DNA from 4 places in the Rhizobium sp. BK275 genome. Region 1 is predicted to be linked to each of the others. Evidence: riboswitches for the same ligand, from Rfam matches in the RefSeq annotation. Region 1 holds a riboswitch; each other region holds the start of a gene.

Region 1 (7,065 bases):
GGCCCGCGGCCATGATGTCGAGACGGTCCACCGTATCGAGCATCTGCTCTATCTCGCCGAATACAAGCGCCGCCAGTCGGCGCCGGGCGTGAAGATCACGAAGAAGAATTTCGGCCGCGACCGGCGCTATCCGATCACCAACCGATTCCGGGATCGCTGAGACGCCTCAAAAGTCTGGGAGGGATGAATGCGCAGCTCAGTTGAAATCTACAATGTGCGGCGGGGCGAAAGCCGTGTCATCTGGCAGACGGAAGCGCTGGTGGAGGCGCCGAATTTCTCGCGCGACGGCGCCTATCTGCTGATCAATGGCGACGGGCTGCTCTACCGGCTGCGGCTCGACGGCAGCGATCTCGTCGAGAAGGTCGATACCGGCTTTGCGGTTCACTGCAACAATGACCACGGCATTTCGCCTGATGGCGAGGAGATCGTCATTTCCGACAAGACCGAGTTCGGCAAATCGGCGATCTATATCCTGCCGATCGAGGGCGGCAAGCCGCGGCTGATCACCAAGAACCTGCCGTCCTACTGGCATGGCTGGTCGCCCGACGGGCGCGAGCTTGCCTATTGCGGCATCCGCAACGATGTTTTCGATATCTACACGATCTCGGTCGATGGCGGCGAGGAGAAGCGGCTGACGCATGGCGAAGGCCGCAATGACGGGCCGGACTGGTCGGCGGACGGGCAGTGGATCTATTTCAATTCCAGCCGCACCGGGCTGATGCAGATCTGGCGCATCCACCCCGACGGCACTGACCTCCAGCAGGTGACATCCGACAATTATGGCAACTGGTTCGCCCATCCATCACCCAACAATGACAAGGTGCTGATCCTTTCCTACGACCCCGACGTTTTCGACCATCCGCGCGATCTGAATGTTCGGCTCAGAATGATGGACATGGATGGCAGCAACCTGACGACGCTGTTCGAGCTCTTCGGCGGGCAGGGCACGATCAACGTGCCGAACTGGTCGCCCGAAGGCGATGAATTTGCCTATGTGCGGTATTTCCCGGTAAGATCTTGAGAGCGCCGCACAGCCGATTGATCATGGGGCGGTGGGGTCGTTGGTTATGACGGTGCGCACCTCTACCCTCAATGGACTAGATCGCTCCCCTCTGTCAGAGTGGCTTGACCGAGGAGTTTTTTATGCTTGCACCATTTAAAGGTTCCAACAACAAATTGCTACGCGCACGAAAGCATCTGCGCGATTTGGACAATATCCTACTTGAGTATCAGAGAACTCTAACCTTCAGATTTGAGCCGATTGCAGGTGACGTTGAATTCGAGACGATCACATTTGAACCCGCGCCGCCGAACGAGTATGTGGCCCTCGTGGCTGGAGATTGCGTGCACAACGCTCGGTCATCTCTTGATTTGATGGTCTGCGATATAGCCCGTATCCGCGGGAAGAGCACCGCCAAGCTGAAATTTCCCTTTGCGGCAACTAAGTCCGATTACGAAGATCTGGTCCTAAACGGGGAGCTTCGTCGGTTGGGGGAAGATGTTCAGCAAGAATTTCTGTTTCTTTCGCCTTATCGTGGTGGAGACGACTTACTTCGCGGTCTCCATGACCTCGATATAGCTGACAAGCATTTGCTGCTTCTTCCCGTTGTCGAGTGCACTTTTATGCAATTCGACCTCGGTGCGCACCTAAGCGAAGTTATGGGTCAAAATATCGCTTTTTTCAGCGGCACAGGTGGGGCTTCGCAGCGCTTGCTTGAAAGAAGTGGCGGCCGGGTACCAGTTGATCCGGAGTACCGCCGACATCTGCAGAAGGGAGACGTCACCACTGTGTTCGGGGATAACCTTCCTTTTGCTGGCAATGACGTGCAGGCGACCCTAGACAAGATGATTTGCCTCGCCGGAGATATCGTGGAACGTATGTCCGGCAAGTTCTCTTGATATGTTGACGCCGCCCCAAAGGAAGGGGTACGAGCTGCAAGGCCTGTCAGCGCTTGAACCGGATTGACCTCTATTCCAGCCTGAAAATCGATCGGGATGGCGAATTTAGTATCGGCAATTCGTGTCGGCATCGACAGCGCCGCAGGTGAATAGACCGGGTAAACCAGCGAAATTTCAGCGAATTTATAGGGCAGCTTTGTGATCTGCCTTAGACGCTGCGACTTGTTGGTGGATGCCATGCCCGCCGTGCCGAAGCTCGAATAACATCCATTACCAAAGCCATGAAATACCAGCGGGACACCCCCACCGCCCTGTGAATAAGCGGCGGGGTACCTGCGGCAACCGATACGGCGACTCAGGCGGCGACGGCTGCCTTGCGGCGATCGCGCACAGCCTTTGCCAGATCCTCGAGTACATCGACCGACATATCCCAGCCGATGCAGCCATCGGTGATCGACTGGCCATAGACGAGCGGTTTGCCGGGAACGAGATCCTGGCGGCCGGCGACGAGATTGCTCTCGATCATCATGCCCTTGATATGGTCGTTGCCGGCGACGATCTGGCCGGCAACGTCGCGGACGACCTTCGGCTGGTTCATCGGGTCCTTGCTGCTGTTGGCGTGGCTGGCATCGATGAGGATGCGCGGATCGACGCCGAGCTTGACGGCCTCAGCGATCACAGCCTGCACATCCGCCGCCTCGTAATTCGGGCGCTTGCCGCCGCGCAGGATGATGTGGCAGTCCTCGTTGCCGCGGGTGGAGGCAATCGCCGCCTGTCCGTCCTTGGTCACAGCCGGGAAGTGGTGGGGCTGGGAGGCTGCTACTATGGCATCGAGCGCGATGCGCGCGCCGCCATCCGTGCCGTTCTTGAAGCCGATCGGGCAGGAGAGACCCGAGGCGAGCTGGCGGTGGATCTGGCTTTCGGTCGTGCGCGCGCCGATGGCGCCGTAGCTGACGAGATCGGCTATGTATTGCGGCGTGATCGTATCGAGGAATTCGCAGCCGGCCGGGAGGCCCATGGCGTTGATGTCGAGTAGCAGGCGGCGGGCGAGACGCAGGCCTTCCTCGATGCGGTAGGTGCCGTCGAGATGCGGGTCGTTCATCAGGCCTTTCCAGCCGACGGTCGTGCGAGGCTTTTCGAAATAGACGCGCATGACGATTTCGAGCTCGCCGGACAGGCGTCGTCGCTGCTCGACGAGCCGTGACGCATATTCACGGGCGGCTGCCGGATCATGGATCGAGCAGGGGCCGATGACGACCAGCTGGCGGTCGTCCTGACCGGTCAGGATATTGTGGATCGTGTCGCGCGTGCTGGTCACGGTCCTGGTAATCGCGCGGTCACGCGGGATTTCCTTGATAATATCGGCAGGTTTGGTCAGCGGGGTGATCTCGACGATGCGCAGATCATCAATAGTGTCAGTCACGGCATGCTCTCCTGTTTGGTCATACCGTGCGGAACAAAAAAGCCGCCAGGTAGACTAGCGGCTGTTCGGGTTGTCGTCGCGTTAGTTTTGGTTACGCACAGACCCGCATCCGCTGGAAGCAGCGGTACGAATAAAATCGCGATGCGTAGACGGACGAGATCGACATGCAGGCTATGTAGCGATGCGGAAACTAATTGTCACGCAGAATTTTACAGGTGAGAGCCCCTTAGCGGGCAGCGGCGGAGATGCAGTTCCGTTCCAGGCCTATTCGCTGAATTGACTTGCTGCCATGCCGTTTCCACGCCATAGATCGCCCGTCAGGTGCCCGCCGTCACAAGCGGGAGAATCGGGAATCCGGTGCAAGACCGGAACGTGCCCAACGCTGTAAGGCCGACGCTTGCCGCTCACCACGCCACTGGCCGCAAGGCCGGGAAGGCTGCGGCCAAGTGGATGACGCCAAGTCAGAAGACCGGCCTGGCAAGATAGACCCAACCCGCGCGGACGGCGGGCGGTTGCGTTGTTGGGGATTTGACGATGCGACCCATTGATGATGCCGTTTGCCCGGCATCCAGCTTTTCTGCGGCCGAACGCGAGGCCGTCTATCATGCCATCACGACGCGGCGCGACGTGCGCAGCCAGTTCCTGCCCGACTCCCTGCCTGATGATCTCGTCACGCGATTGCTGACGGCGGCGCATCACGCGCCTTCGGTCGGTTTCATGCAGCCGTGGAATTTCATTCTGGTGAAGAGTGCCGAGGTGAGGGCGCAGGTGCGCGATGCCTTTGCGAGGGCGAATGAGGAGGCGGCCCTGATGTTTACTGGCGAGCGGCGGCAGGCCTATCGCTCGCTGAAGCTCGAGGGCATCGTGGAGGCGGCGCTCGGCATCTGCGTGACCTGCGACCCCACCCGCAGCGGCAGCGTGGTGCTCGGGCGCACGCACAATCCGCGCATGGATAGCTATTCCACCGTCTGTGCCATCCAGAACCTGTGGCTCGCAGCGCGAGCAGAAGGCGTCGGCATCGGCTGGGTCAGCATTTTTCGTGAGGGCGACCTGAAGGAAATCCTCGGCATTCCCGATCATATCGAAGTCGTGGCCTGGCTCTGCGCCGGCTTCGTCGACCGGCTCTATGACCAGCCGGAACTGGCGGTCAAAGGCTGGCGGCAACGCATGCCGCTGGAAGATCTCGTCTTCCATGACGGCTGGGGACGATCAGACCGTGAGCCGGTAACTACTGCTGTTGAGGTTGGGGGCCGGATGTCGCCGGATTAGCGAGATCGATCTTGCCCTCATCGCCGGCAAGGAATTGCGGCCCGACCTGCCGGACCTTGCTGGCAGAGGGATCATAGGGGCGATCCGCCACCTGCGGCGGGGGGGCAGGCGGGGTGCTAGCCGCCTTCGGCGCTTCCGTCTGGATCGCGGTGATCGAGCCCTTCGGCTCGGGCGTCGGCGCATAGGCGGCCTGGCTCTTTCGCATCTGCTCGTAATAGGCAGACAGATTGCAGGAGCAGGCGGATTTTTCGCCAGGTGCACGGGTCTTGTAGGCGAAGGCGTTCTTCATCGCGCTGTAGGGCGTTCCCGTTGCCGTCGAAATCATGTTCGAGGTCTCGGTACTGGAAACGTCGCGATAGAAGAGTTCCGTTTCGACGCCGGGGCACATCTTCGCGCAGGTCGCGGCATCACGGTCGAAATCGACCGAGGTGGCATTGTTGCTGATCGGGAAGAAGCCACCATCGCAGGTGCGCACGCAGATGGTACTGACGGGCGAGAGCATTTCGGCGCGCGGCAGGCCGTAGCGCTCGCCGCCGCCGAGCGGGATGAACGTGTCGCTGCGCATGGCCTGCTCTTCGATGCTCGGAGCCGGCGCGTAAGCGTTGCCTTCGGCAGGTCCGCTGAAGCTGTCGCTGTTGCAGTCATTATCTTCGAGCGCGGCCATTAGCTCCTCGCGGGCCGCATCGGGGCCGGACTGGCGCAACTCGTTGCGGCGTTCCTGAAGGAAGCCGATGTTGTCGACCATCTTGGCTTCAGCATGCTCAAGTTCGGAGCAGAAGCCGGCGTTGTCGCCGCCAACGACGACCATGCTGCCGGAGGTGCAGCCATACCGGCGCAGATCGCTGCGCACCTTACGCAATTCGAGATTCTGTTCGGCAAGCGCGCCGGCATATTGGCGCATCTCGCTGCTGCTGTTGCCGAAGGTTTGCGGCAGGTCGGCAAGGCGCCCGCGCAGATCCTCACAGATCGCATTGGTCTGCGCCGCCGCAGGAGCCGCGAATGCCAGACAGAAAACGAGATACAGGTTTCGGCGCTTCACGACGTCGTTCCGGAAAGAGAAAAGCATCTATCAGTGCGTTGCGGCTTCAATCCACCGCGCTTTGTCTTAACGTGTTTCCCTTAATAAGCTCGCAGTAATTCCTAGCGTATTTTTGCGATCTTATCCAGCAAGCCGGATGCTTCCACTTTCCTGTCTCCTGCAATCACGCGGGAGACCGTTAATATCTAGACAGTTGATATGACAGATATTTCCGACGAATCCTGCACATGCGAAACGTCCGCAGAAATACCGGATACCCAGCAGGGCCTTCACGTTTTCGTGGACGGTTGTTTTGACCCCGGCGCAGGGCACGGGGGATGGGCCTTCGTCGCCTATCGCGATGGCGTCGAGATCGCCTCCGGCTTTGGCGGTGCAAGGGATTCCTCCAATAATGCGATGGAAGTGACGGCCGTGCTTGAAGCGGCAATCTGGATCAACGGCACAGCAACAGGCGTAGCGGCAGTCATCTGGTCCGATTCCGCCTACGCCGTCGAAGGCTGCAACAGCAGGCGTGCGATCTGGAGGAACAATGGCTGGAAGAAAAGCAACCCGACCGGCAAGGCCAGAAACCGAGCGATATCAGATGCGAAAATCTGGAAAGCCGTCGATATCCAGCTATCCGAGAATTCCCTTATAAGCATCGTCTGGTGCAAGGGCCATTCCGGCACCGATGGCAACGAACGGGCCGATGCGCTGGCAGATCAGGGACGCCGATCGATACGGCGTGCCTGATTTTCCAGATGCCGACGCGCAACCGGCTTAGGCCGGCTGCGATGCCTCTACGACAGCGAGCGCCGCCATATTGACCACGCCGCGCGAGGTGACCGACGGCGCCAGGATATGCGCCGGCATCGCCGTGCCGAGCAGGATCGGGCCGACATGCAGGCCGTCGGTCATCGACTTGACGACGCCGAGCGTGATGTTGGCCGCATCGAGGTTCGGGAAGACCAGCAGGTTGGCTTCATCGTTCAGCGTGGTGTGCGGCATGACGCGGCGGCGCAGTTCCTCGGAGATGGCGCTTTCGCCATGCATTTCGCCGTCGACTTCGAGATCGGGAGCCGCTTCCCGCACGAGCTGCAGTGCGTTGCGCATCTTGGTGGCGCTTTCGGATTCGCGCGAGCCGAAATTCGAATGCGAGACGAGGGCGGCGCGCGGGGTGATGCCGAAGCGCTTGATCTCTTCGGCAGCGAGAACCGTTGCCTCGGCGATGTCTTCTGCCGTCGGATTTAAGGTCACATAGGTGTCGGCGAAGAACGTCGCGCCGCGCTGCGAGATCATCAGGCTGAGAGCCGAGAAATCGCGCACGTTCGGGCGCTTGCCGATGATCTGGCGCACATCGCGCAGGTGCTTCTCGTAACGGCCTTCGAGGCCGCAGATCAGCGCGTCGGCTTCGCCGCGCTTCAGCGCCAGCGCGCCGATGACGGTCGTGTTGGTG
Region 2 (7,065 bases), on a different contig from region 1:
CTGACCATCAGGCCGAGCAGGATGACGGCGGCGATGGTGAGCGCGGCAAGCGCCCACCATGTCCTCTGTGGCGAAAGCGCCTGTCTCACTGCGCCAGACCGAAGGACTTGATGCCCTTTGCCAGCGTTTCGATGCCGTCGATCGTGCGGATCGTCGGGTTCATCGACTGCGCGTCCATCATGATGAAGCGCTTGCTTTTCACCGCATCCAGTTCCCTGGTGACCGGATCATTCTCCAGGAAATCCACCTTCACCTTGGGATCGTCGGCGGCATAGCGGCGGCGGTCCATCGTGGCGATGACGATGACGGAGGGATTGGCCTGCGTAATGGTTTCCCAGCCGACGAGGGGCCATTCCTCTTCAGTCGTCACGACGTTTCTCGCGCCGAGCGTTTTCAGGATATAGGCCGGGGCGCTGTTCTTGCCGGCGATGAAGGCATCGCCCTTGACCTCCTTGCTGGAGAACCAGAAGACGACGGGCAGGTTCTTGGCCGCAGCACCGGCGACGGAGGCAACGGCATCGGCCTCGCGCTTTTTCAGCTCGGCGATCAGCGCGTCGCCGCGGTCTTTCACGTCGAAGATCTCGGAGAGTTCGGCGATTTCCTGATAGATCAGGTCCATCGTGAACAGTTCCTTGCGCACGCCATCGCCGCCATCGGTGTTGACCTTGGCGACGCAATCGGCCGGCGCGACATAGGTGTTGATGCCGAGATCCCTGAATTGCTCGCGCTTGCCGACGGAGCCTTGCGTGCCGACATGCCATTCGAATTCGGCAGCCACAAGATCGGGCTCCGCGCCGACGACGGATTCGAAGCTCGGGTCATTGTCGGCCAGCCGTTTGATCCTGCTGTTATCATCGGCATATTGCGGCAGGACCGGGCCGACCCAGACGGCGGTGCCTGCGATCTTGTCGGCAAGGCCGAGCGAGAACAGCACTTCGGTCATGCCTTGGCCGATCGAGACGATCTTGGCCGGCGCCTTTTCGAAGGTGACCTGCTGGCCGCAATTGGTGAGGGTGAGGGGATATTGGGTGGCGGCAAGTGCGGGCGCAGCAAAGCCGGCCAGCCCGAGCGCGAGGGAAAAGCTCTTCAGACGCTGTCGCATGGGAAACTCTCGATCAAAGGAAAAAGGCTAGCGGATGCCGGTGCGCGCGAATGCGCGAACGAAAGCCGGCGAGCGGGAAGCTAGTGGCGGATCGTCCAATCGAGACGGATGGATGGCGGCAGGTGGAGAGGGGGCGTGTCAATCATGTCTGCTCCTTGTCGGGCATCCCCGCCCGGCTTGATTGGATCGTGATCGACGGCAGGTCTCCTGGCTCGCGAATATGTGCCGGTCATCTGCCTTCCCGCGAAAACGCAGTGGCACGGCCCTGAGGCCGAGGGCATGACCGCTGAAGCGATCAACCCCGAGATCGACAATCCGCTTACAGTTGCGGGGGCAGCCACGGTCTCGGTCCCTCTTGGGTCGTCCTCACCGTGTTCCCTATTATTCCCCTCGGAGTTCTCTTCGGGGAACCGTCGCCCCGATCTATGACGCCGCCATGGGCGACGTCAAGCGGCGGAATGCGAAGTGTGTCGGGTCCGAGGCCGCCTTAGTGGCTGGCGCCCGAGCCGCCGGCGGCGACAAGCCCGAAGGGCTGACCCTCGACGGGGATCGTGCGTACCTCCTTCAGCGTCTGCGTGCTGACGAGGCGGATCAGGCTGTGGCGGGGGTCGGTGATGGCGATATCATCGCCGGCCACGGCCAGCCGCGGGCGGGCATCGCGCCAATGGCCATCCTTGCTGTAGGGCTCGGTCACGGTTTCCGATCTCACGATCTCGCCCTTGACTGTGTCGAGCAGATGCAGCCTGCCGTCTTCGGTCAGAATATAGGCATTCTGGAATCTTGCCGGATCGAGGGTGAAATCGACGCGCCGTGTCGGAAGGTCGACGAGGCGGTAGGGCGTCTCGGTGCTGTCGGGATCGATCAATACCACCTTATCCTCCCCGTAATTGCCGAGGAAAAACTGCATGGAACGGCCGCCGAGCAGGGTGGAAACCTTGCCTTGCGGCAGCGATGCGCCATAGGCGAGCATCGCGAGTTTGGGGCCTTCCGTGCCGCCGGGGCGGGCGACGAGTACGCCTTCCTCGCAACCGAAGGCGACGAGGCGGGCGGAGGTTGCCTCGCCATGCAGGCCGGTGCAGGGCGCAACATCGCCGATCTGCCGGCCATCACGATCGAGCACCCTGAGGCCAAGGCGCGGCGGCAGTTCGCCCTCCTTGACCGGGGCCTGCATGTTGGGCGCGGAAACCAGCAGGTGATTGCCCATGGGTACCGCGACGCCGTGATGGGCGGCGATGGTATTGACGGCCTTCGGCTCCGGCTTTTCCTGCAGCAGGCTGCTTTCCTTCAAGAGATCGAAGCGATCGGTGCGATCGTAGAAGATCGCCACGTCATCGCCATGCGTTACCACATGGCCCGGCTTCTCGCCCTTTATCGTCGCGCCGACCAGCTTCGGCGGCGTCACTTCGAGATCGCGATGCTCCCCATGATCGGAAAGGGCAATGCCGGTATCGATGACATGAACGACATTCTCTTCGCCCTGGACAGCAAAGACGGTGCGCCCGGTGTCGCTCAGCGACAGGGCGGCATAACCCTTGAGATCGAAGCGACCGATCTCACTCCCGCTCGCAAGATCGATGGCGCGGACGACCGGCAGGCTGTGATCAGCCACGAAAAGCCGCCAGCTCTGCTGCTGTTCCTCTTCGGCGCGGGAAGCCGATGGCAAGATAGCGGATGTCAGCGCGGTGGCGACTGCGAAGTTAGCGAAAAGGCGCCGGTACATGAAATCTCCCTTAATGTAATAACATTACATTATCGTTGTTATAAAGTTACATCTGCCTTGTCCAGTCCCAGCTGTTGGATTTTTGAGAAATTGAGGCACCGGCCTTGTTTGATGTCTGGCCGGCTTTTCATCGTGACCGGATCCCTTCGGCGCGTCCGACGACTATTATGGCGCTGACTCCGCCATTTCTTCGCGATCCCGAAGGATGCGGTCGATCAGGCCCCATTCCACGGCCTCTTGCGCCGTCATGAAACGATCGCGATCCATGGCGGTCTCGAACTCCTCATAGGACCGGCCGCAATGTTCGGCGTAGAGGCGCGTCATGAGCTGCTTCGTCTTCCTGATTTCCTCAGCATGGATGAGCATGTCGGACGCCTGGCCCTGGAAGCCGCCGAGGGGCTGGTGGATGAGGATGCTGGCATTCGGCAGGGCGTACCGCTCTCCCGGCTGGCCGGCCATCAGCAGGAAGGAGCCCATCGAGCGGGCCGTTCCCATGCAGAGCGTGTGCACCGGCGCGCGGATGAAGCGCATCGTGTCGTACATGGCAAAGCCGCTGGTCACGACGCCGCCAGGCGAATTGATGTAGAGATTGATCGGCTTCTTCGGATTTTCGGCTTCGAGGAACAGAAGCTGGGCGCAGACAAGGGCCGAAACGGTGTCGTTGATCTCGCCGTTCAGAAAGATGATCCGCTCTCGCAGGAGTCGGGAATAGATGTCGAAGGATCGCTCCCCTCTTGAGGATTGTTCGACGACCATAGGGACGAGTTGCATCGCTTCGCGCATCGGCGAACTCCAATCTTCCAGAAATTTGATAGGGATAGGCCTGCCGCGTCAGGCGGCGAGCATCATGGTCTGGCTGTTGCTGTTGGCGACCGATCTCGAAAGCCGCTCGAAAGTGGCACCGGTCAGCTTGTGGACGATCCGCAGGCTGGTTCCGCCGGATGCATTCGGAGCGACCGTGAAGATGACGGTGCTTTCGAGATAGGGCGGGGCATCGTCGCGCAATCGGTAGCGGATTTCCTTGCCCGGTGTCTCGGAGAGCGATTGCGGATCGGCAAGCGCTTCCTTCGGCAGCCATTTCTCCCGGAATTCCGCAATGCTGATCGCGCGCCAGACCTTTTCCGGCGGCGCATCCAGCTCGTATGTCTGTTCGAAGCCGCTTTGTTGTTGCTTGGCTTGCACCTTGGCTTTCACCTCGTTCATTGATCCATATCCTTCAACAAGAGCTTGAGAGCATCGATGCGGGCTGGCCAGTAGGCGCGGTATTTCGCCAGCCATTGGGCGATGAGAGCCAGCCCATCCGGATCGACCTCGTAATTCACGAAACGGCCCTCTTTCTGTTCGCGCACCAGCCTTGCCGCCCGCAACACGGCGAGATGCTGGGACATGGCCGGCTGGCTGATATCCATCCCTTGGCGAAGCGCGCTGGCATTCATGCTGCCGGCGGCCAGTTTCTCGAAGATCGTGCGGCGGGTCGGGTCCGCGAGGGCACGGAAAATGTCGTGTTCCATCATGACGACACATAAGCACAGACTTATGCGATTCGCAAGGGCTGATGAGCGGGAACGCTGCGCGCTGCGGAGGGGAATCATCGGTCGAGGGTGAGGCGCCCCGGCAGTCAGGCGGGGGAGAGGGGTGACGACGCGCGCCGACGATCAATGCGTCCAATGCGCTGCCAAGCGCTCGATCGAGCCTTGCCGTCGCCCCTCGTTTTCAGCAGCGAGCATTAGTTCTCTGCCCATATCCTGATGGCGCGAGAAACAGAACCGAAAACGAGACCCAGTGCTCAGCTGCTTTCCATGATCACATCAGCGGTCGGTCGCCGCGTTGTTGAGGATACCCATACGGATCACGGTGACCCCGCCATCGGCAAATTCGGGCAGGCGCGCGAACCAAGACTGTACATGCGGCGTCTGGTTATGCGCTTCGAAATCGGCCTGGCTGGCGAAGATCTCATAGAATATGAAATGTCCGGGCGCCTCGCGGCTCTCCTGAAGGAAGTAGAGTAAGTTCTTCGGTTCGGCGCGGACCTGCGGCACGAGCGGTAGCGTGATGGCGCGCAGCGCATCTTCCTTGCCGGGCTTGGCGCGAACCTGCGCGACGACGGCATAAGCGTCGGCGGGAATATCGGCGTAGCGCAAGCCGCCGGCGTCGCGAGCGATCGCCGAGGGCGCTGCAAAAGCGGTCGCGAGCAGCGCCGCCGGCGTGATGTGGGACAGGAATCTCCGTGTCATTACTTGTCTCCTTCCTTCGATTGCTCGCTCGCCGCTCTCAGGTCTCACGCTGGAGTTGCGCCATCGGGTTCGAGCCGAGGCACTGGTGAGGAAGGGGTTGGCGGGCGATGTCGCGGCAGCAGCAACACAGCTCTCCGCTCAGCGCGATGCGGCCACCATTTTACGTCGCGCTTCGAACGCATCGTCGAAGGTTTGCTTGACCGGACCCAGCGCCTGCACGAATTCGAGTTGTTCGCCTTCCGAGCCGGTGCAGTAGATCAGCCACCACCCATCCGACTTGCCCTCGGTTATCGGGTTGGAATTGGCGTCGAGCGGGGCTGCTTTGCGTTCCGCCTCGCTCGCCACGGTCACGACGCGGTTCGCGCGCACATGCGTCATGCCGCGCCGCGCCGATTCCGCTTCGAGGTCGGCGATGAACTGGTTGAAATCGACATCGTCGCGAATGTGAAAGCAGATGTGCATCATCCGCGGAAAGGCAGGGCTCATATGATCGAGCGGCTCGGCAAATGCTCGCGGACCACCCATCGGCTGATCGGCGTCGCGATATTGCAGAAGCTCGATCACGACATTATCGAACTGGACGAAGCGCACATCGAGCCGCTGCGCGCCGCCGCGCAGATCGGGAATTCCCATTGCGCGCGGATTGACACCGCGTGCGCGCGCTTCGATTTCCGGACCGGTCAGCAGCGTATTGTGAATACGCTCGCCCTGAAAGTCGCCGTCCCGCATCACCTCGGTGCCGCCGAGAACCTGGGTATAGAAGGTGAAGGCCCGTTCCATGTCCTGGACCGTCAGGCCGAAATGCTGGACGCCTTGCAACCGGGGGCCAATCGGCAGCTCGGGTTTGACCGGGGAAGCCGTCTGCTGCCCCTGCGCCACGGTCGGCGGCGCCATCCCGGTCATCGATGCGGCCAGGACCGCGCCCGTGCTTTTCAATGCGTCCCGGCGATTGAGGCCGGCTGAAATCTGCCCACGATCTTCTATCATCTTTTGCTTCCCTCAGCTTATGCGAGTGCTTGGCGGCCCTGGCTGATGCTTCTTGGCGCAGCGTCACGCTGCCGCTTCAAAAAATTGTCGTGCATTCCAGCGGTTTCATCATCCTGCGCCGCACGAAGTGAATGCCGATGTCCGACGTCAGATAAGAGCGCCGCGGCTGGTGGGTATTTCAGAATCTTGCTATTTTGCTGCCCCAGGCGCTTCGATGGTTCGCTGAATTTGCGTCATCAAAAGCGTCGAGGCGGCCTGGAGGGCGGGCGGTTGAAATTCGAAGAGGCCTGGAAGGGGTTCGGCCACAATGAGGCTCGGGATGGCGAGGGCGCCGGCCTTGCTTCCTGCAGGGCGGTATGCACTTCCGGCGTGCCGCGATACTGGACAGATCATCTGATCGCACCAATACGCACGATCGGTGCCGAAACGGCGGCGTCGCTCAAGTTGAGCTATTGGTTCTCGACCGTCGAGGATTCCCCGCAAGAGGGTGATCCGAACTTCGTCAGTGCCTCGCTCCGAACGAGTGCAGCGACGGCTTGGCGCGACGCAGCGCCGTCGGGCCTGGTTTCCATGTTGCCGTTCGAAGGCGCACAGTGGCGCTTCGAGCAGCCGGTGAGCTTCATGCAATTCCACATTCCATTCGACCTGATGGGCATGGTTTGTGCTTCGCTGTTCGGAAAGGCGCTCACCCACGACCATCTGCGGATGCCCGCCGACGTGCTGGATGCTCGGCTGTACCGTAGCCTGGAGCGCATACGGCATACAGCCTCCTCGATCGAGCCTACCAATCTCCTCCTCGACAGTTGGGCATTGATCCTCGCCGAAACATTCCTTCTGCGGTTATCGAGTCACGGCGAGCGAAACGGGCACGGGCCATTCGGCAAGCTTCCGGCCCGGGGCATCGCACGCGTTGTCGATTACATCGAAGATGGCATCGACCATGACCTGCGGCTGTCATCGCTCGCGACCGTTGCAGGGATGAGTACCTATCATTTTGCCCGTCGCTTCCAAGAGACGGTTGG
Region 3 (7,065 bases), on a different contig from region 1:
TGAAAACGCGGATCGTCAGCTGCTGCTCGGCTGTCGTCAACGTCGCCCAGGAGGGAATGTCGTTCGACAGCGGCACCTTTTCCGGCAGCCAGAAATTGCCGGTGAGGCGATTCCAGACTTCGAGATCCTTGTCGTCCTCGATGCGATTCCAGTTGATGGCGCGCACGCGGCTGACCGGCTTGAATTGCATGTTCATCATTGTCTCCGGTCGGTTAGAGCGTGCAGGAAACGCAGCCCTGCACCTCGGTGCCGGACAGCGCCATCTGGCGAAGGCGGACGTAGTAGATCGTCTTGATGCCCTTCTTCCAGGCATAGATCTGGGCGCGGTTGATATCGCGCGTCGTTGCCGTATCGCGGAAGAACAGCGTCAGCGACAGGCCCTGGTCGACATGCTGGGTGGCAGCCGCATAGGTGTCGATGATCTTCTCCGGCCCGATCTCGTAGGCATCCTGATAATAATCGAGATTGTCATTGGTCATGAACGGTGCGGGATAATAGACGCGGCCGATCTTGCCTTCCTTGCGGATCTCGATCTTCGAGACAATCGGATGGATCGAGGAGGTCGAGTGGTTGATATAGGAAATCGAGCCCGTTGGCGGCACCGCCTGCAGGTTCTGGTTATAGAGACCGGACGCCATGACCGTCCTCTTCAGCGCGAGCCAGTCTTCCTGCGTCGGGATATGAATGCCGGCATTGTCGAAGAGCGTCTGAACCTTCTCGGTCGCCGGCTTCCACTCCTTCTCGGTATACTTGTCGAAATATTCCCCCGAGGCATATTTCGACTTCTCGAAGCCCTTGAAGCTTGCGCCACGCTCGGCCGCCAGGCGGTTGGAGGCACGCAGAGCGTGATAAGTCACCGTGTAGAAATAGATATTGGTGAAATCGACGCCTTCTTCCGAACCGTAATGGATGCGCTCGCGGGCGAGATAGCCATGCAGGTTCATCTGTCCCAAGCCGATCGCGTGGCTGTCGTCATTACCCTTCTCGATCGAGGGCACCGAGGAGATATGGCTCATGTCGGACACGGCCGTCAGCGCGCGGATCGAGGTTTCGATCGTCTTGCCGAAATCAGACGAATCCATCGCCATAGCGATGTTCAGCGAACCGAGATTGCAGGAAATATCCTTGCCCATCGTCTTGTAGGAGAGGTCGTCGTTGAATTCGCTGGCCTCGCTCACCTGCAGGATCTCCGAGCAGAGATTGCTCATGCTGATGCGACCGGCGATCGGGTTTGCTCGGTTCACCGTGTCTTCGAACATGATGTAGGGATAGCCGCTCTCGAACTGGATTTCGGCAATGACCTGGAAGAATTCGCGCGCCTTGATCTTCTTCTTTGTAATACGCGCATCCGCCACCATCTCGCGGTACTTTTCCGTCACCGATATCTCGGTGAAGGGCACGCCATAGACCCGCTCCACGTCATAGGGCGAGAAGAGGTACATATCCTCATTGTTTTTGGCGAGTTCGAAGGTGATATCAGGTACGACGACGCCGAGCGACAGCGTCTTGATGCGGATCTTCTCGTCGGCATTTTCGCGCTTGGTATCGAGGAAGCGCATGATGTCGGGATGGTGGGCATTGAGATAGACCGCACCCGCACCCTGCCGGGCACCGAGCTGGTTGGCGTAGGAGAACGAGTCTTCCAGCAGCTTCATGACGGGGATGATGCCGGAAGACTGGTTTTCGATCTGCTTGATCGGCGCACCCGCCTCGCGAATATTGGTCAGGGAAAGCGCCACGCCGCCGCCGCGCTTGGAAAGCTGCAGTGCCGAATTGATGGAGCGGCCGATCGATTCCATATTGTCTTCGACACGCAGCAGGAAGCACGAAACGAGTTCGCCGCGTTGCTTCTTGCCAGCATTGAGGAAGGTCGGGGTTGCCGGCTGGAAACGGCCGGAGATGATTTCTTCCATCAGATCGCGAGCAAGCTGTTCATTGCCTCTGGCGAGCGCCAGCGCCACCATGCAGATGCGATCTTCGTAGCGCTCCAGATAGCGCTTACCGTCGAAGGTCTTCAGCGTATAGCTGGTGTAATATTTGAATGCGCCGAGGAAGGTCGGGAAACGGAATTTCTTGGCATAGGCCTGATCGAACAGATCGCGGACGAAATTGAAGGAATACTGGTCGAGCACCTCCTGCTCGTAATAGCGCTCGGTGACTAGGTAATCGAGCTTTTCCCTGAGGTTGTGGAAGAACACCGTATTCTGGTTCACATGCTGCAGGAAATACTGCTTGGCCGCCATGCGGTCCTTGTCGAGCTGAATCTTGCCCTCGTCGTCATAGAGGTTCAGCATCGCGTTCAGCGCATGATAGTCCAGCGCTTCCACTGCCTTGAGCGGTTTTGCCCCCGCATCCCGCGTCAGGTTTGTCCCCGTGTCCAAAATCGTCCCATCCCGTCTTTGACATTGGCGACATCCTCGGCAGTTCCCAGAAGCTCGAACCTGTAGAGATACGGCACCTGGCACTTCTGCGAGACCACGTCGCCGGCAAGCCCGTAGGTCTCGCCGAAATTGCTGTTGCCCGCTGCAATCACGCCGCGGATGTTGGAGCGGTTTTCCGCATCGTTGAGGAAGCGGATCACCTGCTTGGGTACGGCGCCCTTGCCACCGTCCCCACAATAGGTGGGCGAGATCAGCACATAGGGTTCGCGGATGTGGATGTCTTCAACGCCGACGGGAATGCGCGCCGCGCGTAGTCCCAGCTTCTCGACGAAACGATGGGTATTCTCGGACCGGCTGGAATAATAGACGATCAGGCCCATCGCTCTTCTCCAATCAGGAGAGGGCGCTGATCATGTCGGGACGGAAGCCCGCCCAGTGGTTCTCGCCGGCAACGACAACAGGAACCTGCATGTAGCCCATGCCGCGAACGCGATCGAGCGCGTCGGCATCCTCGGAAATATCGATGATCTGATAGTCGACGCCCAGACGGTCGAGGGCACGGTAGGTGGCGGTGCACTGAACGCAGGCAGGCTTGCTGTAAACGGTAACGCTCATCATGTTCCTCGTGATGTCAATGGATTCCGGACGCAATACTGGGATCGGGCGCCTTACGGCGTCCGGGGCAACGCTTGATGATGATCTTGCAGAGTTGGCGTTTAAACGCCTGAAATTATCCCTTGCAGGATTTGCGCGGGCGGCGGCCTTGACGTTCTCGACATAACTTCAACCCCGAAGTGCTCATGCGGACGTTCGGGGCAGCGTAACAGGACGGATAGATTCCGCTTTCATGCACGCGACCTTCCGGACATCCCGCCCGTGGACGTTTTATTCAAGGCAGGTCTCCTGGCTTACGGGTCGAAGCCCCTGCCCCAGCCTTCCCAAAGCGTCATGCCTCAGTGACCCGAAATCGGACAGTTGCTCGCCGCTTACAGTTGCGGGGGCAGCTCCGGCTTTGTCGCGCCGTCATGGCGAAACGCACCGTATTCCCGTCTTAGCCCCCGACCCTCACGAATCGAAGGAACCTTGAACACTAGATATAGTACGCGAATCCCGGTTTGCGTCAACGGATGGTTTGTGCATCGCGTTACGGGATGTTTGAAATCGCTGCATTCCTGTGAAAAACGTGGTTAACAAATGATCAAGAAAACAGGCAGTGGAGACGGCTGGGAGGAAGAGAGCAAGCCTGTAGCCGCTTCGCGATTTTTGCTTCGGGATTCATGCCCGAATCGTGATGTGGCGTCGCGCAAAAGGCACGCCTGTTGTTGCTGAGGCAGCTCCAGTTAAGGCACCGAACTGGCTCCTTGCTCCAGATCGGCGGATCCCGAGAACAGTGATGTGGCAAGCGTGCCCCTGCCGCATCACGCTGCCAAAGAAATCCTTACGTCCTTATCCGAAGAAGGCGAAGCGCGTTCATCGTCACCAGCACGGTCGCGCCCGTATCCGCCAGGATCGCCGGCCACAGGCCAGTGATGCCAAGGATGGTGGTGACGAGAAACACCGCCTTCAGCCCGAGCGCGATAGTGATGTTCTGCATGATATTGCGCATCGTCCGCTTCGAAAGGTCGATCATGCGCGCCACGTCGCCGACACGTCCATGCAGCACCGCCGCATCCGCCGTTTCCAGCGCCACATCGGCGCCACCGCCCATGGCAATGCCGACATCGGCAGCCGCAAGCGCCGGCGCATCATTGATGCCGTCACCGACCTTGGCGACGAAAAGCCCTTCGCGCTTCAACTCGCCGACAATGCGCTGCTTGTCTTGCGGCAGAAGCTCGCCGCGCCAGTCGATGCCGAGATCGCCGGCAACGGCAGCGGCCGTGCGCTTGTTGTCGCCGGTCAGCATAATGGCGCGCACACCGGCCGCCTTCAGCGCCGCAACGCCGCTCTTTGCGTCCTCGCGCGGCTCGTCGCGCATGGCGATCAGGCCGGCAGCGACGCCATCGATCAGCAGCACCGAAACACTTTTGCCCGCGCCGTTCAGGACAGCGACCTGCTCATCCTGCCCCTCATTCAGCGCCCCACGCTCACGCGCAGCCGGCGGCGACAGGAGATCGAGCGTCTCGCCGCCCACCTTGCCCGTCACACCCTTGCCCGGCAGCGCCTCAAGTTCGAAAGCCGGCGGCATAGGTGCACCATCGGCCCTCGCCCGGTTGAGGATCGCCAGCGCCAGCGGATGGCTGGAGCCCTGCTCCAGGACCGCGGCGCGTGACAGCACCTGCGCATCGGGACGTCCAAAGGCAATGATATCGGTTACCTGCGGCTTTCCCGCGGTCAACGTGCCCGTCTTGTCAAAGGCGACGGCCGTCACCTTGCCAAGCGATTCCAGAACCGCGCCGCCCTTCATCAGCAACCCGCGGCGCGCACCCGCCGAAAGCGAGGCGGCAATGGCTGCAGGCGTCGAAATGACCAGAGCGCAAGGGCAACCGATCAGCAGGATCGCAAGGCCCTTGTAGATCCATTCGCCCCAAGCCGCACCCGTCAGCAGCGGCGGCAGGATCGCCACCAGGACCGCCACGACGACAACACCCGGCGTGTAATAGCGCGAAAAGCGGTCGATGAAGCGCTCCGTCGGCGCCTTGGATTCCTGCGCCTCCTCCACCAGCTTGACGACGCGGGCAATCGTATTGTCCTCGGCAGCGGCCGTCACGCGAACACGCAATGCTGCATCGCCATTGACCGTGCCGGCAAAGACGGTCTCACCCGCCCCTTTGCGCACCGGCGTGCTTTCGCCGGTCACCGGCGCTTCGTCGATGTCGCCCTCACCAGACAGGATCGTACCGTCCGCAGAAATCCGGTCGCCCGGCCGTACGAGAATGATGGAGCCGACAGCGAGCGTTTCCGCCGGCACTTCCGTCACCTCGCCGCCCGTTTCGAGCAGCGCATTCTTCGGCACCAGCGTCGTCAGCGACTGGATGCCAGCGCGCGCCTTGCCGGCGGCTACGCCTTCCAGCAGCTCGCCGACAAGGAACAGGAAGACCACCGTCGCCGCTTCTTCGCCGGCATTGATGATGACTGCGCCGACAGCGGCTGTAGTCATCAGCATTTCGATGGAAAAGGGAATGCCGGCAAGCGCCGCCATGATGGCGCGCCGCGCGATCGGAACCAGCCCGACCAGCAGGGCGGCAATGAAGGCATAGGAAGCGATCGCAGGCACCAGATGGCCGACCGCATAGGCAACAACGAGCGCCAGGCCGGAGAAGATCGTCAGTCGGCCCTTCTTGCTTTGCCACCAGGGGCCGGTCATCGGCCCATGATCATGACCGTGCAGCCCCGCGACTTCCTCCGCACCGTGCGAATGTACATGACTGGAATGATCGTGATCATGATGTTCATGTCCGTCATGATCGTGGTGGTCATGGTCATGGCCGTGGTCGTGATCATGGTGCGCATGATACTGGCCGCCCTTCTTTTCCTGAGCAGGCGCCTTGCCCGTGAACGGAGCGACGGAATAGCCGAGGCCGGTCACCTTCTTCTCGATCGCCTTGAGATCGCTGCTGCCATTGTGGCGCACCGTCATCGTGCCGGCCGTCACCGAAACCGAGACGTCCTCGACCCCGTCCATACGCCTGACGGCCGTATCGATCTTCGTTGCGCAGGCGGCGCAATCCATACCGCCGACCCTGTACCGTGCCTGTGCTGCTTCGCTCACGATCTAAATCCTTGCTTGTAGGCAGCGTCCTTCCTACATCCTCTAGCGACTAGAGGTGCAAGAGGAAAATCATGAAAAAGATCACCATCGGTGAAGCCGCACGTCACAGCGGCGTCAAAGTGCCGACGATCCGCTATTATGAGAGCATCGGCCTGCTTTCCGAACCCAGCCGCAGCGAGGGCAACCAGCGCTCCTACGAGCCCGCTGACCTCGATCGCCTCGCCTTCATCCGCCACGCTCGCGAACTCGGCTTCGAGATCGATGCGATCCGCACGCTGCTGCACCTGCAGGATGACCCACACCAGCCCTGCGCCTCCGCCGATGCCATCGCCAAGGCACGTCTCATCGAGGTCGAGCAACGTATCCGCAGTCTGAATGCGTTGAGGGCGGAACTGGAGCAGATGGTCGAGAGCTGCTGCCACGGCCGCGTCGATCAATGCCGGGTCATCGAAGTGCTCGCCGACCACGGCAAGTGCGTGCATCCGCGTCACTGAGGCTTGCGCTAGGCGATCACCCGCGCCAAGAAGGCGCAATGGAACAGAAGACGATTGCGATCATCGGCGGCGGTCCCGCAGGCTTGTCGGCGGCCGAAATATTATCGGAAGGCGGCCACGCCGTCGCTGTCTATGACGCGATGCCGACCTTCGCGCGCAAATTCCTGCTCGCCGGCAAGTCGGGCCTCAACATCACGCATTCGGAAGACTACGACCTCTTCGCCACCCGTTTCGGCGATGCCAATGTCAGTCTTCGTCCCGCCCTCGATGCCTTCACCCCGGCCGATATCCGCACCTGGGCAACTGATCTCGGCACCGAAACCTTCGTCGGCTCCTCCGGCCGCGTCTTCCCCAATGTCATGAAGGCTTCGCCGCTTCTGCGCGCCTGGCTCGCCCGGCTGGAAGCCCGCGGCGTCAGCTTCTTCACCCGCCATCGCTGGATCGGCTTTGCCGACGGTGGACACAGGTTCGAAACGCCAGA
Region 4 (7,065 bases), on a different contig from region 1:
GGGCTGCTCGGCTAGGCGGATGTGGCCTGTGTTCATCGGAGTCGTTCTGCTATTGCCAAATTAGTTGACTCAGTCCATTAATTATTGCTCCGACGCACCCGGTCGAGAGCGATGAAACCATGAGCATACTGGATAGATTTTCACTGGCGGGCCAGGTGGCGCTCGTGACCGGCGGCGGCCGTGGCCTGGGTTTCGAGATGGCACGCGCACTGGCCGAGGCCGGCGCGCATGTCGTCGTCACCGGGCGCACGGCGGCGACGCTAGACGGTGCCGTAAGGGCCATTCGCGGCGCCGGTGGCACGGCGGAGGCGGCCGCGTTCGATATCGTCGACCGAGAGGCTCAGCGTGCGCTCATGGCCGACATCGAAAAGATCCATGGCCGTCTCGATATTCTGATCAACAATGTCGGCGCCCGCGACAGGCGGCCGCTGGCCGAATTCGACGACGATGCCATCATCGAACTGTTGCGCACCGATCTGGCCGCGGCGATGACGCTTTCGCGGGATGCTGCCGTGCTGATGAAGCGGCATAATCACGGCCGCCTGATCGCGGTGACCTCGATTAGCGGCCATGTCGTCATGCCCGGTGACTGCGTCTATCCGGCGGCCAAGCAGGGCCTTACCGGCCTGATGCGCGGCATGGCGGTCGAATTCGGCCCGCACGGCATCACCAGCAACGCGATTGCGCCCGGCTGGTTCGCCACCGAGACGAACGCGGCAATGGCTGCGAACGAGGAATTGATGCCCTTTGTGCGCCAGCGCATCCCGGTCCAGCGCTGGGGCCGCCCGGATGAGATCGCCGGCGCGGCGCTGTTTCTCGCAAGCGGCGCAGCTTCCTTCGTCAACGGCCACATCCTGACCGTCGACGGCGGCATGACGGTCAGGATGTGAGGGGAGATCTCCCTTCACTCCTGCAGCGTGCGGCAGATGTCTCAAATCTCGCCTGAAACTTCGCGGCGGCGGCGGTCGAGTTCTTCGCTGTAGCGGCGCAGTGTGTGGCTTTCGCTGAGCTGGCCGATCACCTTGCGCTCGATGAGGTTGTTGACGACGGCGAGCGCTTCGCTTTCGGTCTTGTCGAAGATCGCGGCTGCCTGCTTGGCGTTCATCTGCGGCTGCAGGAAATCGTTTTTATAGCGGATGAAATCACCAAGATTCTGGGCTTCGTCCTGCGCGCTGGTGGGGTTTGCGTAGATTTCCGGCACGAGCACGAGACCGGCATATTTGTCGCCGTCTTCGACGAGAATGACGCGCTGCGTCGAGCCGATCGGGAAGGCCTCCTTGAACGCGTCCATCGTTATTCCGAGTTTTGCGGTCTTCACGTCTGATCGCATCAGCTTGTCGACGGTCAGGTTGCGGATCCAGCCGACATCATGGGCGCTGCGGATGCTCTCGCCGCGCAGGTGAAAGCGCCATGTGGCGAAGGAGTAGCCGAAGGTGGTGCGCACCACGAGTGAGGAGGTGATGACGGCGGCGAGCACGAGGGCGGTGATCGGAAAGTCGCCGGTAATCTCCAGTGCCAGGAAGGTCATGGTCAGCGGCCCGCCGATGACGGCGACGGCAAGCGAACTCATGCCGACGACGGCGTAGATCACGGGCGTTAGTGTCGCATCGGCGAAATAGGGGGCGGAATAGGCAAAGAGCTTGCCGAGCAGGGCGCCCATGAAGAGCGAGGCGAAGAACAGGCCGCCCCTGAAGCCGGAGCCGATCGAGACCGCCGAAGCCACCGATTTCAGCAAAAACAGGCTGATAAGGGCTGGGATCGTCACTTCGTTGGCGAGGTTCAGATGCAGTGCACCATGTCCGGCGGCCAGAATCTGCGGCGAGACCAGCGCCAGCAGGCCGACGACGATGCCGCCGAGCGCCGGGCGAAAGGGCAGCGGGACGGAACTCTTTCGCGCCAGTTCCTCGACGAAGGCGACGCCCTGCATGAGCAGGATGCCGATGCCGGCGCAGAAGGCGCCGAGTGCGATCGCCGGCACGTAATCGGCCGGCTGGACAGCGCCGAAACTGCCGACATCGATGATGAAATCGCTGCCGGCAAGCAGGCGGGCAACCAGCGTGGCGACGAGGGCTGCCACGACGACCGGTGTCAGCGAGACGATGGTATAGGTGCCGATGATGAGCTCGAAGGCGTAAAAGGCGCCGGTCAGCGGCGCATTGAAGGCGGCCGCGATGGCACCGGCTGCACCGCAACCGACGAGGATGCGAAGGTCCGCTCGGCGAAGCTGCAGCTTCAGCCCGAACTTCGAGGCGATGCCGGCGGCAAGCTGCGTGTAGCCGGCCTCCAGCCCCACGGAGGCGCCGAAGCCGTTGGAGACGACGTTCTGGACGGCGACAAGGATGCTGTCGGTCAACGACAGGCGGCCGCCATGCAGCGCATTGGCCTCGATCGGGTCGACCAGCGGCTTCTTGCGCCACTTGGCGAGGATGAAGATCAGGATGCCGAGCAGGATGCCGCCTGCGAAAGGCGCCGTCATCAGCAGGAACTGGTTGTCGATCTGCGAAGCGCTGAGCCGTGTTTCGGTTTCGATGCCGAAGATCAACCGGTGCATTGCCTCGGACACGAAACTCATGGCGCTGACCGCCAGTCCCGCAGCGATGCCGACCAGCGCGCCGGCAAAGACCAGGCCCATTTCACTTTGTCTGGCGAGGGCGCGCAGGCGCCCCAAATCGAAAATGGTTGTGAAGGGCCGGAAGCGGCGGATATCCATTCGGGAGAGCATCATAGGAGAACTAGGCGACAGGAGCGGCGGTCAAGGGTGGTAGGCGGCACTCGCATGCCTGCCAATTGCGGCAAAATACCGGCCGGGCAGTAAAGTTTCTATGGCGTAAGTTTTTGAATAAACACGATAATCTTGGTAGTGTAAGTAGAGATGAACCTCTCTGGCACAGTGCGCGGCAATTGACATGGGGGTTGCGCGCGCCTAACCATGAAACCACATAATGGATGGTTCCGGATCGGCCTGACGCCTTCCGGATGAAAAGGGAATGTGACGAGGCGGACCCAAGCCGGGCGCCTTCATCACAGCCGACCCCGCGACTGTAGAGCAGTCAGGGTCTTCCGTCCGGCATTTCGACTGCCGCGCCGACGGCCCGCATCCTGCGGGCGGGCGAGGTGGAACAAGTGCCGGAAAAGCCACTGGAAATGCATCGTGATCAGCCGGGGCAGGACGCCTCTCTTTCTACGAATCGTCCGCCTTTTCACGAGATGCAGCCGGGAAGGCGAGGCAGATCCGCTGGCACGATCAGGGGCGACCGGAAACGGTTGCCCCTATCGCGGCCGACAACTGCGAGCCAGGAGACCTGCCGTCCGTGCCGGGCATAGTGCCCAACTGGGTGTTTTGCCCGCTGCCAGCACGGAGGTTGTTTTGGCTGAAGAATGTGAATCAGCGCTGCCTCTGGCGGTGCGTATAAGAGATCGCTGGCCGGGAGCTCGAAATGATGGAGCCTTGGTGCCTGTCATTGGACGTCAGCCGGCGCGTGCTTTCCTCTCCTCCCTCATTCCTGTGCTTGTCACAGGAATCCAGCGTGCCCAAGTCCTTGGGCACGATAGACTCATTTCACATTGGCATGGATTCATTCACGGCGCAGACGCGCCGTGGCTGGATTCCTGTGACAAGCACAGGAATGAGGGAAGCAGAGGGGGCCGCGCCCATCCTCCGCAGGCGGTGTTGTCATGACCGCCACCTTCATCCTCGGCGGCGCCCGCTCCGGCAAATCCCGTTTCGCCGAAAACCTTGTCACGTCCGGCGGCCTCGACCGGCACTACATCGCCACCGGCCGCGCCTGGGACGACGAGATGCAGGCGCGCATCGACCAGCACAAGGCCGATCGCGGTCCCTCCTGGACCACGCACGAGGAGCCGCTCGATCTTACGGAGCGCCTTGCGGCCATCGATGGCGAGGGCAGGGCGATCCTGGTCGACTGCCTGACGCTCTGGCTCACCAACCTGATGATGGACGGGCGCGATATCGCTGCCCAGTCCGCAGCGCTCGCCGCCTTCCTGCCGCGGGCGAAGGCGCGGCTCGTCATCGTTTCCAATGAAGTCGGCCTCGGCATCGTGCCTGAGAACCGCATGGCGCGCGAGTTTCGCGACCATACCGGCCGGTTGCACCAAATGATCGCGGCAAATGCCGACGACGTCTATTTCATCGCGGCCGGACTGCCGCTGAAAATGAAGGGTTAGTTCCATGCAGCAGAAAATTCCCGCAACCGTCATCACCGGCTTCCTTGGTGCCGGCAAGACGACCATGATCCGCAACCTGCTCGCCAATGCCGGCGGCAAGAAGATCGCGCTCATCATCAACGAGTTCGGCGATCTCGGCGTCGATGGCGATGTGCTGAAGGGATGCGGGGCGGAAAACTGCACCGAGGACGATATTATCGAACTCACCAATGGCTGCATCTGCTGCACGGTCGCCGACGATTTCATTCCGACCATGACCAAGCTTCTGGAGCGTGAGCAGCGCCCGGACCATATCGTTATCGAAACCTCGGGCCTCGCGCTGCCGCAGCCGCTGGTGGCCGCCTTCAACTGGCCGGATATTCGTAGCGAAGTCACCGTCGATGGCGTGATCACCGTCGTCGATAGTGCCGCCGTTGCTGCCGGTCGTTTTGCCGATGACCACGATGCCGTCGATGCGCGCCGCGTCGAGGATGAATCGCTCGATCATGAAAGCCCGATCGAAGAGCTTTTCGAAGATCAGCTGACCTGCGCCGACCTGATCGTGCTCAATAAGACCGATCTCATCGACAGCGATGGCCTTGGCCGCGTGAAGAGCGAGGTTGCCTCGCGCATCGCCCGCAAGCCTGTGATGATCGAGGCCAGGAATGGCGATGTGCCGGCAAGCGTGCTGCTCGGCCTCGGCATCGGCACGGAAGACGACGTCGTCAACCGCAAGTCCCATCACGAGCTGGAGCATGAGGACGGTGAGCCCCACGATCACGACGAATTCGACAGTTTCGTCGTCGAGCTTGGTGCGATCTCGGACACGGCCGGTTTCGTCGAGAAGCTGAAGGGCATCATTGCCGAGCATGACGTGCTGCGCCTCAAGGGCTTCATCGACGTCTCCGGCAAGCCGATGCGCCTGCAGCTGCAGGCCGTGGGTGCCCGTATCGACCAGTATTTCGACCGCGCCTGGGCATCGGGCGAAACGCGCAGCACGCGCCTCGTCGTCATCGGCCTTCACGAGATGGATCAGGACGCGGTGCGCAAGGCGATCGAAGCGCTCGCATGAGGATATAAAATGCATCTGCTTCTGGCCCAGCAGGGAACGATCAGCGACGGGGACGAGGCAATCGACCTCGGTCAGTCGCCGGGCGATATCCTGTTCCTGTCGGCTGCCGACACCGAGCTTGCGGCAATTGCCGCGGCTCATGCCGGCGGGGCGGCCGAGCATTCGCTGCGGCTTGCGAGCCTGATGAGCCTGAAGCATCCGATGTCGGTCGATACTTACGTTGAACGCACGGCGCGGCATGCGAAGCTGATCATCGTGCGGGCGCTGGGTGGGGCGAGCTATTTCCACTATGCGCTGGAGGCGCTGCATGCGGTGGCGGCGCGCAGTGGTGCGCTGATTGCGGTGCTGCCGGGGGATGCGAAGCCCGATGCGGGTCTGACGCCGTTTTCGAATGTGGCGCTGGATGATCTGAATGCGCTCTGGGCCTATCTGATCGAGGGCGGCGATGCCAATGCGCGGGGCTTTCTTGCCTATGCTTCGGCGATGCTCTCGAGCGCGGAGAAGCCGGCGCCCGCCGCACCGCTGATGAAGGCGGGGATCTGGTGGCCGGGGCGGGGGCTGGTTGGGGTTGAGGAGTGGGAGAGGCTTGTTTCGGGCGTTTCTCCCGCAGCTATCGAGAGCGTAGCACCCCCCTCTGTCCTGCCGGACATCTTCCCCACAAGGGGGGAGATCGGCAAGGGGCGAGACCTTCGCTCTACATCGGTTGTTTGGGGAGAAGCCCTCCCCGATTCGATCTCCCCCCTTGTGGGGGAGATGCCCGGCAGGGCAGAGGGGGGTACCGCAGCGCAGGACCGAAGCGATCATCCACCCGATCTAAGTCCATCACCGGAAATGATGGTAGCGGAGGAGGGATTTGAACCCCCGGCAGTCGCGATCGCCTTCTACCGCGCACTCGTCCAAAGCGGCGAAACCCGCCCCGTCGAAGCCTTGATCGAGGCTCTGCAGGCGCAAGGCCTGCGTCCGCTGCCGGTCTTCGCCTACAGCCTCAAGGACCCGGTCTCCAAAGGCATCCTCGAAAGTATCTTCGTGGACCTCAAGCCCGACGTCGTCATCAACACCACCGGCTTTGCCGTCTCCGCCCCCGGTGCCGATCGTGAACCGACGGTACTGGAGGCGAACGACGCCATCGTGCTGCAGGCGATCTTTTCCGCTTCGTCGCGGGAGGCCTGGGCTGCCTCTTCGCAAGGGCTCTCGGCCCGTGATCTCGGCATGAATGTCGCACTGCCGGAGGTGGATGGCCGCGTGCTGTCGCGCGCCGTCTCCTTCAAGGCTGCTGCCCGCTATGATGCCGCGGTCGAGGCCAATATCGTTTCCAGCGAACCTGATGCCGGGCGCATGACATATGTGGCCGCCCTTGCCGCCAACTGGGCGCGGTTGCGGCAGAGGAATGCGGCGGAGCGGCGTATCGCGCTCGTCATGGCGAATTATCCGAATCGCGATGGACGGCTTGGCAATGGCGTCGGCCTCGATACGCCCGCCGGCACCATCGAGGTGATGCGGGCGATGGCGGCGGCCGGCTATCCTGTCGCCGATATTCCCGCTGATGGTGATGCGTTGATGCGGCATTTGATGGCGGGGCCGACCAATTCCGGCTTTGACGGCAGGGTGGTGCGCGAGACGCTTTCCTTGAGTCGATACACGAGCTTCTTCTCGTCTCTTCCCGTTCAGATTCAAGATGAGGTGACGGGCCGATGGGGCGATCCCGAGGCCGATCCTTATCTGCGAGAGGGTGGCTTCGCGCTGCCCTTTGCCCGGTTCGGCGGGTTGCTGATCGGGATCCAGCCGGCGCGGGGCTATCATATCGATCCGAAGGAAAGCTACCACTCACC

What was found. A riboswitch is a leader RNA that binds a small molecule or an ion and turns the genes downstream of it on or off. The one in region 1 is predicted to bind cobalamin.
Region 2: it holds a riboswitch for cobalamin, as region 1 does, so the genes downstream of both, FHT82_RS29225 (ABC transporter substrate-binding protein) here and bluB (5,6-dimethylbenzimidazole synthase) in region 1, are expected to answer to the same signal.
Region 3: it holds a riboswitch for cobalamin, as region 1 does, so the genes downstream of both, nrdH (glutaredoxin-like protein NrdH) here and bluB (5,6-dimethylbenzimidazole synthase) in region 1, are expected to answer to the same signal.
Region 4: it holds a riboswitch for cobalamin, as region 1 does, so the genes downstream of both, cobU (bifunctional adenosylcobinamide kinase/adenosylcobinamide-phosphate guanylyltransferase) here and bluB (5,6-dimethylbenzimidazole synthase) in region 1, are expected to answer to the same signal.

What each region holds. Positions count from the first base shown of each region.
Region 1 covers NZ_JACHZL010000007.1:256,485-263,549, forward strand. The annotation lists gene FHT82_RS22470 (NAD+ synthase) at 1-160, shown strand, start outside; gene FHT82_RS22475 (PD40 domain-containing protein) at 188-1,021, shown strand; gene FHT82_RS22480 (hypothetical protein) at 1,144-1,899, shown strand; gene FHT82_RS22485 (3-deoxy-7-phosphoheptulonate synthase) at 2,255-3,322, opposite strand; cobalamin riboswitch at 3,625-3,815, shown strand; gene bluB (5,6-dimethylbenzimidazole synthase) at 3,857-4,591, shown strand; gene FHT82_RS22495 (DUF2865 domain-containing protein) at 4,551-5,630, opposite strand; gene FHT82_RS22500 (ribonuclease H) at 5,829-6,362, shown strand; gene FHT82_RS22505 (NADP-dependent malic enzyme) at 6,390-7,065, opposite strand, start outside.
Region 2 covers NZ_JACHZL010000012.1:63,204-70,268, reverse strand. The annotation lists gene FHT82_RS29230 (iron ABC transporter permease) at 1-89, opposite strand, end outside; gene FHT82_RS29225 (ABC transporter substrate-binding protein) at 86-1,102, opposite strand; cobalamin riboswitch at 1,282-1,532, opposite strand; gene FHT82_RS29220 (metallochaperone AztD) at 1,590-2,822, opposite strand; gene FHT82_RS29215 (ATP-dependent Clp protease proteolytic subunit) at 2,988-3,605, opposite strand; gene FHT82_RS29210 (hypothetical protein) at 3,654-4,025, opposite strand; gene FHT82_RS29205 (metalloregulator ArsR/SmtB family transcription factor) at 4,022-4,336, opposite strand; gene FHT82_RS29200 (putative quinol monooxygenase) at 4,631-5,056, opposite strand; gene FHT82_RS29195 (VOC family protein) at 5,195-6,043, opposite strand; gene FHT82_RS29190 (AraC family transcriptional regulator) at 6,314-7,065, shown strand, end outside.
Region 3 covers NZ_JACHZL010000008.1:378,463-385,527, forward strand. The annotation lists gene nrdF (class 1b ribonucleoside-diphosphate reductase subunit beta) at 1-196, opposite strand, end outside; gene nrdE (class 1b ribonucleoside-diphosphate reductase subunit alpha) at 213-2,381, opposite strand; gene nrdI (class Ib ribonucleoside-diphosphate reductase assembly flavoprotein NrdI) at 2,360-2,761, opposite strand; gene nrdH (glutaredoxin-like protein NrdH) at 2,775-2,996, opposite strand; cobalamin riboswitch at 3,257-3,482, opposite strand; gene FHT82_RS25300 (heavy metal translocating P-type ATPase) at 3,820-6,090, opposite strand; gene FHT82_RS25305 (helix-turn-helix domain-containing protein) at 6,162-6,584, shown strand; gene FHT82_RS25310 (TIGR03862 family flavoprotein) at 6,623-7,065, shown strand, end outside.
Region 4 covers NZ_JACHZL010000011.1:129,196-136,260, forward strand. The annotation lists gene FHT82_RS28600 (cobyric acid synthase) at 1-15, shown strand, start outside; gene FHT82_RS28605 (SDR family oxidoreductase) at 120-890, shown strand; gene FHT82_RS28610 (chloride channel protein) at 932-2,722, opposite strand; cobalamin riboswitch at 2,931-3,325, shown strand; gene cobU (bifunctional adenosylcobinamide kinase/adenosylcobinamide-phosphate guanylyltransferase) at 3,676-4,185, shown strand; gene cobW (cobalamin biosynthesis protein CobW) at 4,190-5,236, shown strand; gene cobN (cobaltochelatase subunit CobN) at 5,246-7,065, shown strand, end outside.